DNA from 2 places in the Paraburkholderia sp. SIMBA_054 genome. Region 1 is predicted to be linked to the other one. Evidence: riboswitches for the same ligand, from Rfam matches in the RefSeq annotation. Region 1 holds a riboswitch; the other holds the start of a gene.
The links. Region 1 has a riboswitch for glycine ahead of SB822_RS10250 (FAD-dependent oxidoreductase). Riboswitches for the same ligand answer to the same signal wherever they lie in the genome.

Region 1 (5,945 bases):
GTCAGCGGATGCATGCTGAGGCCGAGATGATCCAGCGGCCCGACATCGCTCACGCCCGTGCTCGCGTATTGCGCCGATGGCGTCAGGTTAACCATGATCGTCATCTGCTTGCGATTACGAATCAGCTTCACAGGGACTTTCGTGCCCGACTGCGGCACCGCATCCTGATCGGTGAGATCCGCGCTGTGCTCGACGGGCTTGTCGCCGATCTGCACGATCACGTCGCCGGGCTTCAGCTTGCTCGTGGCGGCGGGACTGCCGGGCTCGACGGCAATCACCAGTACGCCCGCCGCGCGCGGCAGACCGAACGCGCCGGCAAGGCCCGGATCGACGTCCTGCACCTGCATGCCGAACGCACCGTGCGCGGCGTCTGCGTCCTGAGACTTTGACTGCGCCTGCAACTGCGCGCGCACCTTGTTTGCCATCGCGATCGGGATGGCAAAAGTCAGACTCTGGAAACGATCGCCGTCGGCGTAAACCTGCACGTGTATGCCGACCACTTCCCCCGCGCGATTGAACACCGGGCCGCCCGAGTTGTCGGGATTCAATGCGCCGTTGGTCTGGAAGAACGGAAACGTCGTGCCATCGGACAGCGTGCGGGACGTCGCGCTGACGATGCCCGCCGTCACCGTGTTCTGATAGCTATCCGGTGAGCCGATCGTCAGCACCTGTTCGCCGACGCGCACCCGCGTCGAATCGCCGAGCTTGACGACAGGCAGCTTCGTCGCTTCGATCTGGATCACGGCGACATCGCTTGGGCCATCGACGGCGACGACTTTTGCCTTGAACTCGCGCCGGTCAGTGAGGCGCACCGTCACGTCATCGGAGCCGTCGACGACATGGGCCGTCGTCAGAATCAAGCCGTTGGGGCTGACGATGAAGCCCGAGCCCACACCCGACATTGCACGCGGTGAGCTGCCCTGCCCGTCTTGCGACTGCGGCATGGCCTGCCGGAAGAACGCGAACAGCGGGTCGTCACCGTCGATCGCTTCGGAGCTCGCGCCCGAAGCGGGCGCCGGCGACGCAGCTGGCGCCGGCTGCGTTGCCACCGCCAGCGCCTTCTCCGGCAGGATCGCGCGGATGTTCACGACGGCGGGTCCGTAGCGCTCGACGATTGCCGGGAAGTCGAGCGGCGCGCTCGCATTCCCGGGCGCCATTCGCTTCTCTTTCACTGGCGCGGACGCAGGCGACGGCGCGGAAGCAGGCGCAACATGCGGTGCTATCGCTTCGGCGTTGGCGTAGGGGTATCCGGTGAGGCAGGCCGTTGTCACGGCGGTGCAAAACCAGGTGCGGAATAGAGTTGAGTGAAACACAGCGCACCTCCATGGCGTTAGTTATGCCTGGCACTGTGAAGACATTATTTAGCGCGTGGCGGCCGGCGACTGTGACATAGCACACCGAAGAGTTCGAAAAGAAAGAGAACCCATCCGGCCGACGCAAACCATATCGCATCGCAATCCAACCGCGAGCGCAGACGGATGCGATCGACCCTCGATGTCTGTCTGGGTGGATCGAAGTCGACGTGAGATTCAGTTGCATGTTTGCCCGCAATGGACAATCAGGGACGCGAACGGTTGACCCGTTCGTCCTGATTCATTTATAGAAAGCGGGCAGCAAAATTGCAGCGAGTACAAATCCTGGCGTGCGCCGATGGTGGCTCTGCCGGTACGCTGGTAGTCCGCGCTGATAGTTCGCGCTGGCAATTCGACAAGCGTTAGTCGCTACGCCGTCGTGACGCGATTACTGTCACGCAAAACGCGTCATCCATTTGTGTCAGTTGTGCGTCGATGATGCGGGCGGCCAAACGCTCGCGGCAGCGCATGTTCGAAAACGCTCATGTCCGCTGCTTCGCGTTTCGACTTCGAAAGTCGAGGCCGCCCGCCTGCGTGTTTCGTCAGCTACGCGCGCCCATCATGTCGACGCCGACAACGCCTGCGCGACGCCCTCCGCCGTCGCCGCCGACAGCGTCCATCCGTGCAGCGCCGGCTCGATCGAACGGATTTCGTCTGGCGTGACAGAGCGCCGCTCGAGCCCGCCTTCGCGCAGCAGCGCGTTGACCTTCAGCGCGGACTCATACTCCTTGCGCGCCGCGTAGAAGTGCAGGATGCCGCGCCGTTCGAGATCGAAGTCGATGCCTTCCCGCGCTGCAATGCCGAACAGATGTTCGCGCGCGGCAATGGCACGCCGCACCGTCTCGATCGTGTTCGCGCGGTAGTGCGGAATCTGCCGCGTGAACATCCAGCGCAGCCCCTTGATGATGGTGGCGCGGCTGTTCCAGACTTCGGCGTTGCTCGCCGACAGTTGTCCGCCGTTGGTAAACGAGGTTTCCATCGCCGCGTAGCGGTGACGCTCGAAGACGGTGACGCGATAGCCGCGTTGCGCGAGGGCGTTAGCGGTCGTGACGCCGGTGATCCCGGCGCCGATGATGGCGATTCGTGAGATGACATGGTCCAGTGTTCGTTGAGCATCGCCGGCCGCGCTTCGTGCTGCTGCCGGCGCCGATGCCCCATCTGTCCATGTACCTGAGCGTTTCGCCCGCGCGCCGCGAATGGCGTGGGCTCCCCTTCGGTGGGCGCGCGTGGCGCCGCTCTCCAGATGTTCCGGCTGCACGGTCCTTTTGCCTGAGAGTTTCCGGGGCGGTTGCTCCGTCGGCGTCGTCGCTGGGGACGATCTCTCCCGTGCTGCGTGGTGGAACAGTGCGACCTTACCGAAGCAAAAAGAACCGGGCAAGCCCCCAACTTCCGGGCAACGATCCACCGTGGGTTCAGTCCGCCGTCAGGTCGGCGCGCGGCGCAGCCGGGGAGAAACCTCTTCGGAAGTATTCGATCGTGAAGTCCACGAAGGTGCGCACTTTCGCCGACACATGGCGCCGGCCGGGATAGACGAGCGACAATTCCTTGAGACCGTTGGTCACCCGATACTCAGCAAGGACACGCAGCAACGCGCCGCTCGCAATGTCGCCGACGACGTAGTCCTCAGGCAGGATAGCGAGACCCATGTCGGCGAGTACCAGTTGCCGCAGCATGATCATGCTATTGACCCTGCACACGGAGTCGAGATTCAAGGTCTCCTCGCGACCGTCGGCGCTCGCGAATGACCACTCGGTTCCATGCATATCTCGCGAAGGCGCGAGGAAACTGTGCGATGCAAGCTGTTCGAGCGAGGTCGGCGCGCCGTGCCGTTCGATATAGCCGGTAGACGCGACCACGATGGGCCGCACCGACAGCACAGGACGCTTCACCAGCGTGCTGCCGTTCACCTGCCACGATGCGACGATGCCGACGTCGAACCCGTCTTCGACGAGATCGACGGACTGATGCAATAGCGTGACGTCCAGCTTCACCTTCGGATGACGTATCCGGTAGCGGTGCAGCAAAGGCGCTAGCGCCGCGAGTGAAAACGAGGCCGCCGCCGCGACCTTGAGCGTGCCCGTGGGCTCGCCCGCTTCTTCTGTCACGGCCGATTCCATCGAATCCAGCAGCTCCAGCAGTTGCTGGCACCCCCTTGCATAGGCGCGGCCCGCTTCCGTCAGCGAAACGCTACGCGTCGTGCGATTGACGAGGCGCGCATTGAGATGCGCCTCCAGCAGCGCCACATAGCGCGTCACAACAGCATTTGACAGATTGAGACTCGACGCAGCGCGACTGAAAGAGTTGTTCTCGGCGACTCTTAGGAATATTCGTATTGCCTGCAGCTTATTCAGCATGAGCAACAGAAATAAAACAGATTAGACATATATATCAACATTAAACTACCTTACCCCATTTAAAGCCGCAGTTTCAGCCAACATAAATACGATTATCACCCATGGAAACCCATCATGTAGCACCGTCACAACATATTATCAAACAAGCACCATTCACGACTTAAATATCGAGATGAATTTCATTTGAATATACATCGCCTTATCATTAAACATTAATTTTATTTCGAATTACTAAAAAATAGTTTTCAATTATTAAACATAACGAAACATCGACTTACCTCTATAGTTCGCCCTGCGTGATCGATGTGTGCCGTGAATTTGCAAAAGCTACGCACCGCGGCTATCTCGCACACGGAAGACAGCACATTCATTCAAGTCGTCAGGCTTAGTACGGAATACGAACATGAAAAAAACCACCTTGATTTTCGCGGCTGCTTCAGCGGCCTTTGCGGGTGCGGCGCACGCGCAGAGCAGCGTCACGCTTTATGGCCTCGTCGACGCGGGCCTGACTTACGTGAGCAACGAAGCCACGCGCAATTCGCCCATCACGCCGAATGGCTTGAATGACGGCAAGGCAGTGTTCGGCATGACAAGCGGCAATGTGCAGCAAAGCCGCTGGGGCATGCGCGGAGTGGAAGATCTGGGCGGCGGCCTGAAGGCCGTCTTCAACCTCGAAAGCGGGTTCAACGTGAACAATGGCAGTCTGGCCAATAACAATGCGTCCAATAACAGCCTGTTCAACCGCCAGGCGTACGTCGGACTGTCTGCTATCGATTACGGCACGCTGACCCTCGGCCGCCAGTACGACTCGGTCGTCGATTACCTGGGCCCGGTCTCCGCGGCCGGCACCTGGGGTGGCACGTACTTCGCGCACCGCGGCGATAACGACAACCTGAACAGCACGTTCAGCATCAGCAATTCGGTCAAGTATCAAAGCGTGAACTACGCTGGGGCTTCGTTCAACGCGCTGTACGGTTTCTCAAACTCGGCGAACGGCTTTGCGAACAACCGCGCGTATAGCGTCGGTGCTGGCTATGAGTACGCCGGTGTGCATTTCGCAGCTGCCTATCTGCAGATTCAGGGGCTGAATTCCAACAACAGCTCGGGCGCGATCCAGAACCTTCCGACCTTGGCGATGACAAACCTTCCGGGTCTTCAGAATCAGCGTACCTGGGGTCTTGGCTCGAATTATGAAATTGGACCGTTTACGCTCGGCGCGCTGTTCACACAGACCCGCTATCAGGACAACATCGGCGATTCTTCCGTGCGTTACAACAACCACGAAATCCACGCCCGCTATAGCGTCACGCCTGCGTTGAGCCTCGGCGCGGCTTACACGTACACGCAAGGCTTGCGCAGCACGCCGCGTACGTCTACGACGAGCAACAGCTCGGCTCACTGGAACCAGTTTGGCGTGCAGGCCGACTACGCGCTGTCGAAGCGCACCGACATCTACGCTGAAAGCGTCATGCAGATCGGTGCAGATAATCAGGTCGGCGCGAACGTGACGCAAGTCAACGGCACTTCGGAACCCTCCACGAGCAAGAGCCAATACGTCGTTTCGGCAGGTATCCGGCACCGCTTTTGATCGATTCACCAATCTTTAAGAGTCTTCTCTGGTCTCCGCCAGTTTTAACCGCCCCTTTCAGGGGCGGCTTTTTTCTTTTGGACAAGCAACCGATAACTGGATGAGGTATCTCGAAGATGAACGCAAACTTTAAAGAGCGCGGCGCGAAGTTGAGACTGACTCAGATCGTCGCTCGGTGTTGACGCTCACCGCATTCACCTGGGAACTCCCGCCGTCGTACGCAGCGACTGCCCCTGTGCCCGCGACGCAGGCTGACTGGCCACGCAACTTTGAAGCGAGTGGCGAGCATGTCGAGATGTATCAGCCGCAAATCGAGAAGTGGGACGGCAATCGCATCTCGGGGCGCGCTGCAGTTGCCGTCGGCAAGGCCAACGGAACGCCGACCTTCGGCGTCGCGCATTTCGCCGCCAATGCCTATATCGACAAGCCATCGGGACTGGTCCGTCTGACTGCTATCCAGATCAATAGCGTCGAAGTCCCAACCGATGCGAGCCTCGCTGACAGCGTTCGTCGATCGTTGCTCGCGCGGCTGCCGGAAACGGGCATGAGCGTGCCGCTCGACGAACTGCAGACGAGCTACGCGGCATCGCAAGAGCTGTCGCAAACGATGCGCATGCCGGTGAAAAACGACCCGCCACAAATCGTGTTCGC
Region 2 (5,945 bases), on a different contig from region 1:
CCTCGAACAGCGACACCTTCGCCTGCCCCGCGAACGCGCCGAGCGCTTCGAGCGTCGTATTGCCGACGCCACGGCGCGGCGTCGTGATCGCGCGGATGAACGCGGGATCGTCGTCGGCATTGGCGATCAAACGCAGGTACGCGCAGATGTCCTTGATCTCGGCCTTGTCGAAGAACGACTGGCCGCCCGACAGCACATACGGAATCCGCTCGCGGCGCAGCACCTGTTCGAAGATGCGCGCCTGAAAGTTGCCGCGATAGAGGATCGCGTAATCGCGAAACTGCGCGCGACGCTCGAACTTGTGCGCCGACAGGCGAAACACGACCGACTCCGCTTCGTGCTCCTCGTCGTTGCACCCGGTGACGGAGATCGAATCGCCCATGCCGTGCTCGGACCACAGCTTCTTCTCGAAGAGCTTCGGATTGTTCGCGATCACGTTATTCGCTGCCGTCAGGATGCGGACCGTCGAGCGGTAGTTCTGCTCGAGCTTGATCACGTGCAGCTTCGGAAAATCCTTGCCGAGCTGCGCGAGGTTTTCGAGCGTTGCGCCGCGCCAGCCGTAGATCGCCTGATCGTCGTCGCCGACGGCCGTGAACGCGGCGCGGGGGCCCGCCAGCAGTTTCACCAGTTCGTACTGACACGCGTTGGTGTCCTGATACTCGTCGATCAGCAGATAGCGCAGCTTGTTCTGCCAGCGGTCGCGCACCTGCTCGTTGTTCTTGAAGAGCTCGGCGGGCAGGCGGATCAGATCGTCGAAATCGACGGCCTGATACGCGTGCAGCGTCGCGACGTAGTTGCGATAAACGATGGCCGCCTGATGCTCGTCCTCGTTCGCCGCAATCGCCATCGCTTCATCCGGCATGATGAGGCCGTTCTTCCACAGCGAGATGATCGACTGGATCTTGCGGATGAAGCCCTTGTCCGTCGAGCCGACCTGCTCCTGGATCATGCCGAAGCAGTCGTCGGAATCCATGATCGAGAATTGCGGCTTCAGGCCGACATGCTCCGCCTCCTGACGCAGAATCTGCACGCCGAGCGAGTGGAACGTGCTCACCGTCAGCTGGTTGACGGGCACCTTGCGCCCTTCCTTGCCGGGCGTCGTGAGCGTCTTGCCTTCGAGCAGCTTGCTCACGCGCTCGCGCATTTCCGCAGCGGCCTTGTTCGTGAAGGTGACGGCGGCGATATGGCGCGGCTCGAAGCCTTTGTTTTCGATCAGGTGCGCGATCTTCTGCGTGATCACGCGCGTCTTGCCGCTGCCCGCGCCCGCGAGCACGAGGCACGGACCGTCGAGATAGCGCACCGCTTCGCTTTGGGCGGAATTCAGGCCTGCGGACATCGTGTGTGGATGAGTAAGGGATTGAGACCGGGATTGAGGGCGCTTCGCTACGAACGGCCCGAGAACATGCAGCGAGACGGCGCTTGCGACGCGTCGGATCAGGTGGCCGCGCGGCGCGCCGCCAACCCGCCGCCGATGCGCCACGCAATTGATTCCATGCGCTTTTTGCCGTTCGCGTGAGAACCGCGATGTTAACACGAATGCCCTTTCCGATGCCTCGGCTTATGTCTTCCTGACGAGATCCGCGCGGCGCGCGCCGCCCGATGCGCCACGAAGCAAAGCGCAGCTATGCCAAAATTGCGGCGTTGTGCGCCGCCCCCGCGGCGCGCCGGTTTTGCAGGGAACACGCATGTCTTCATCGCTGAAAATTGGCTTGATGGGCTACGGCTTTGCCGGCGCCACATTTCACGCGCCGGTGATCGAACACTGCGGACGCGCGAGCGTCGCCGCGATTGCCACGGGCCAGCCGGACAAGGCGCGCGCCGATTATCCGAACGCAACGATCGTCGCCGATATCGACGCGCTGCTCGCGCTGTCGGACATCGAATGCGTCGTGATCGCGACGCCGAACGACACGCACTTCGACCTCGCACGCCGCACGCTCGAAGCGGGCAAGCATGTCGTCGTCGACAAGCCCGTCACGCTCTCCGCCGCCGATGCATGTACGCTCGCCGATCTCGCGCAAAGCAAGGGGCTGGTATTCGCGCCGTTCCACAACCGTCGCTGGGACGGCGATTTCATGACCGTGCGCGACCTGATCGCGAGCGGCGAACTCGGCCGCATCACGCATTTCGAATCGCACTTCGACCGCTTTCGCCCGGGCATCCGGCAACGCTGGCGCGAAGAGGCGTCGCGTGGCGGCGGCCTGCTGTTCGATCTCGGCCCGCATCTGATCGATCAGGCATTGACGCTGTTCGGCGTGCCCGAAACGGTCTATGCAACGGTGAAGGCATACCGCGACAATGCGAGCGCGCCGGATTACGTGCATCTGCTGCTCGGCTACGCGAACCATGAAGTGGTGCTGCACGCGAGCGCGCTGACGGCGATCGTCGCGCCGCGCTACACGATCCACGGCACGCGCGGCAGTTATGTGAAGAACGGGCTGGACACGCAGGAAGATCAGTTGAAGGCGGGCTTGCGTCCGGGCGATGCCGGTTTCGGCGGCGGCAATGAAGCGGGCGCGCTGCGCGTGCTGGAAGGCGAACAGGAAGTGCAGCGCGATCTGCCGACGCGCGACGGCGCGTACGCCGAGTTCTACCGCGCGCTGGCGGCATCGATCCATGACGGCGTGCCGTTCCCGGTTAGCGCGGCTGACGCGGTGGACGTCATGACCATCATCGAGCTTGCGAATCGCAGTGAGAAGGAAGGCGTGCGCCTGGCATTCAGGCGAGGCGCGTAGCGGTCAGGGTGGCGGCGATTTCGCTGCCACCCGTCAGGGTGTTGGCCTTCGTGGCCCTCCGGTATCCATTCGGGATCAAACAGAAAGGAAGGAATATGCAGCATATCGTTCGCGCGCTTGGCTGTTTCGCGCTGGTTTCGTCGCTAGCCGCGTGCGTGGCCTCACCGTCGCAGCAGCTCGCCGAGCCGTCTCGCGCGCCGAATCCGCACGAAATGGCCGTGCATCGCCTCGAGCAGGTCGACGGCCGCATCGACAACATGGGCCGCAACGTCGACGCGCGCGTGAACCAGGGCCACTATCCGCCGCCCGAAGGCGCCGCGCTGCACCGCCGGCTCGATACGATCCGCCACGAAGCGCACGACATGGCCGGACAACACGGCGGCGGCCTCACGGGCGACGAGCAGCGCGTGCTGAATCAGGAACTGGATACGGCGTCGGCGGCCATCAACCGCTGATTGACGGTGGCACGTGCCGTGCCGACCGTTCGGCGCGTGCTTACCTTGCCTCGCGAGCGGCGCTTTTTTGACCACGGCGTCGCGTCGACCGCCGGCTCAGCCGCGCCCGCTCAAGCCCGGCGCGCCAATTTGACATCCCTTCGCCCCTCGCGTACATTCGCCGCACGCGTCGGGAGAGCGCGCCGTCCGCTGTCGTTTTCAGAACGTCCAGCAGCCAGCGCCGCCGAAGGGGCACACCCGCAAACTCTCAGGCAAAAGGACCGACCGCGTCGAAAAACCCGCTCGTCATCCGGTCATAACGACCTCATTTGAACGAGCGCCTGTTTTTCGCACTCTGGAGAGCGGCAGTAGCGCGAATGCTCGCGCAGGCTGCCCACCGAAGGGGCGCGCGCCAGCCCATCAGCACTCGCTGACGGCAGCGCAATCTCTCAGGTATCGAGGACAGAGGGGGCATGCAGTTATCGCTCGTTGGCCCGAGATGGGATCAGGCCGCGAGGGGTTTCGCCGCATGGCCTTTCCTGTTTAGCGACGCCCCGAGGCCCCGATGACCGAACTCAAACACACCCCGCTCCACGCCACGCACCGTGCGCTCAATGCCCGCATGGTCGACTTCGGCGGGTGGGACATGCCCGTCAATTACGGCTCGCAGATCGAAGAGCATCGCGCCGTGCGCACCGACGCCGGCATGTTCGACGTATCCCACATGTGCGTCGTCGATTTCACGGGCGAGTGCGTGCGCGCTTTCTTCGAGCGCGCGCTGGCGAACAACGTCGGCAAGCTGCAAGCCCCGGGCAAAGCCCTTTACTCCTGCCTGCTCAACCCCGAAGGCGGCGTGATCGACGATCTGATCGTCTATTACTTCGGCGAAGATCATTTCCGCGTCGTCGTGAATGCCGGCACGGCCGAGAAAGACGTCGCGTGGTTCACCAAGCTCAATGACGAACAAGGCTTCGGCCTGACCATCACGCCGCGCCGCGACTACGCGATCGTCGCCGTGCAAGGTCCGAACGCGCGCGAAAAAGTCTGGGCGACCGTGCCCCACGCGCGCGCCGCCAGCGAAGCCCTCAAGCCGTTCAACGCCGCGCGCGTCACCGATACGCCATTTGGCGAGCTGACGGTCGCGCGCACCGGCTACACGGGCGAAGACGGCTTCGAAATCATCGTTCCCGCCGATCACGTCGAAGCGCTGTGGAACGCGCTGCAGGCGCAAGGCGTGCGCCCCGCCGGTCTCGGCGCGCGCGACACGCTGCGCCTCGAAGCCGGCATGAACCTGTACGGCCAGGATATGGACGACAACGTGTCGCCCCTCGACGCCGGCCTCGCATGGACGGTCGATCTGACCGCGCCGCGCGATTTCATCGGCCGCGCAAAGCTCGAAGCTGATGGTTCGAAGTCGTCGTTTGTCGGCCTGATCCTGCACAAGGACAACGGCAAGGCTGCGGGCGTGCTGCGCGCGCACCAAAAGGTCGTCACGCCCGCTGGCGACGGCGAAATCACGAGCGGCACGTTCTCGCCGACCATGCAGGAATCGATCGCCTTTGCGCGCGTGCCGAAGGGCGTGCAGCCGGGCGACGTCGTCCACGTTCAGATCCGTGACAAGGCACTTCCCGCCAGCGTGGTTAAACTGCCATTCGTGCGCAACGGCAAAGTGCTCGTCGGCTGATCGGTCATACGATCAGCGTCACGACACAGTCACCAGACAGACACGAAAGCGTCGCGTGCGTCCCACTATTTAAATTAACCGAATTACCGCATAGGAGCATCCGATGAGCATCCCGGCCGATCTGAAATATACCGAATCGCACGAATGGGTCCGCACCGAGGCGGACGGCACGCTGACGGTCGGCATCACCGACCACGCGCAGGAAGCGCTCGGCGACATCGTCTTCTTCGAACTGCAGCAACTGGGCCAGACCGTCTCGGCAGGCGATACCGTCGCCGTCATCGAATCGGTGAAGGCGGCGTCCGATATCTACGCGCCCGTGTCGGGCGAGATCATCGAGGCCAACCAGAACGTCGCCGATACGCCGGACGCCGTGAACAGCGCGCCCTACGACAACTGGCTGTTCAAGATCAAGCCGGCCGCGGGCGCCTCGGAAGACCGTCTGATGGACGCCGCCGCGTACGGCAAGTCGATCGGCGAATAAGCCACTTACTCACGACCGGCGCGGCGTCCGCCACGACAGAAGAACGCCGCGCCAGCAGGAACATTCCATGAAGCTCGAACACCCGGATCGTCTGATGAACCGCACTCCTCTCTCGCTCGCCGCGCTCGAAGTGCATGACGCCTTCGCCGAACGGCATATCGGCCCGGATACGGCCGATCAGCAGTCGATGCTCGAAGCCCTCGGCTTCGCATCGCGCGCCGCGTTGATGGACGCGGTGATTCCGAAGACGATTCGCCGCCAGGACGCGCTGCCGCTCGGCCCGTTCGCCCAGCCGAAGAGCGAAGCCGAAGCGCTCGCCGCGCTGCGCGAACTCGCGGACAAGAACCAGGTGTTCCGCTCGTACATCGGCCAAGGCTATTACAACACGCACACGCCCGCCGTCATCCTGCGCAACGTGCTCGAAAATCCGGCGTGGTACACGGCATACACGCCGTATCAGCCGGAAATCTCGCAAGGCCGTCTCGAAGCGCTGCTGAACTATCAGCAGATGATCGTCGACCTGACGGGTCTCGCGATCTCGAACGCGTCGCTGCTCGACGAATCGACGGCGGCCGCCGAAGCGATGACGCTGCTGCAACGCGTGGGCA

Region 2: another riboswitch for glycine. It lies ahead of gcvT (glycine cleavage system aminomethyltransferase GcvT); the one in region 1 lies ahead of SB822_RS10250 (FAD-dependent oxidoreductase).

What each region holds. Positions count from the first base shown of each region.
Region 1 covers NZ_JAWRXV010000007.1:9,762-15,706, forward strand. The annotation lists gene SB822_RS10245 (trypsin-like peptidase domain-containing protein) at 1-1,313, opposite strand, end outside; partial or broken gene SB822_RS10250 (FAD-dependent oxidoreductase) at 1,972-2,442, opposite strand; glycine riboswitch at 2,600-2,689, opposite strand; gene SB822_RS10255 (LysR family transcriptional regulator) at 2,765-3,706, opposite strand; gene SB822_RS10260 (porin) at 4,110-5,294, shown strand; partial or broken gene SB822_RS10265 (carbohydrate-binding family V/XII) at 5,470-5,945, shown strand, end outside.
Region 2 covers NZ_JAWRXV010000006.1:260,534-266,478, reverse strand. The annotation lists gene SB822_RS09995 (UvrD-helicase domain-containing protein) at 1-1,336, opposite strand, end outside; gene SB822_RS09990 (oxidoreductase) at 1,686-2,735, shown strand; gene SB822_RS09985 (hypothetical protein) at 2,831-3,190, shown strand; glycine riboswitch at 3,351-3,464, shown strand; glycine riboswitch at 3,515-3,645, shown strand; gene gcvT (glycine cleavage system aminomethyltransferase GcvT) at 3,735-4,853, shown strand; gene gcvH (glycine cleavage system protein GcvH) at 4,957-5,337, shown strand; gene gcvP (aminomethyl-transferring glycine dehydrogenase) at 5,405-5,945, shown strand, end outside.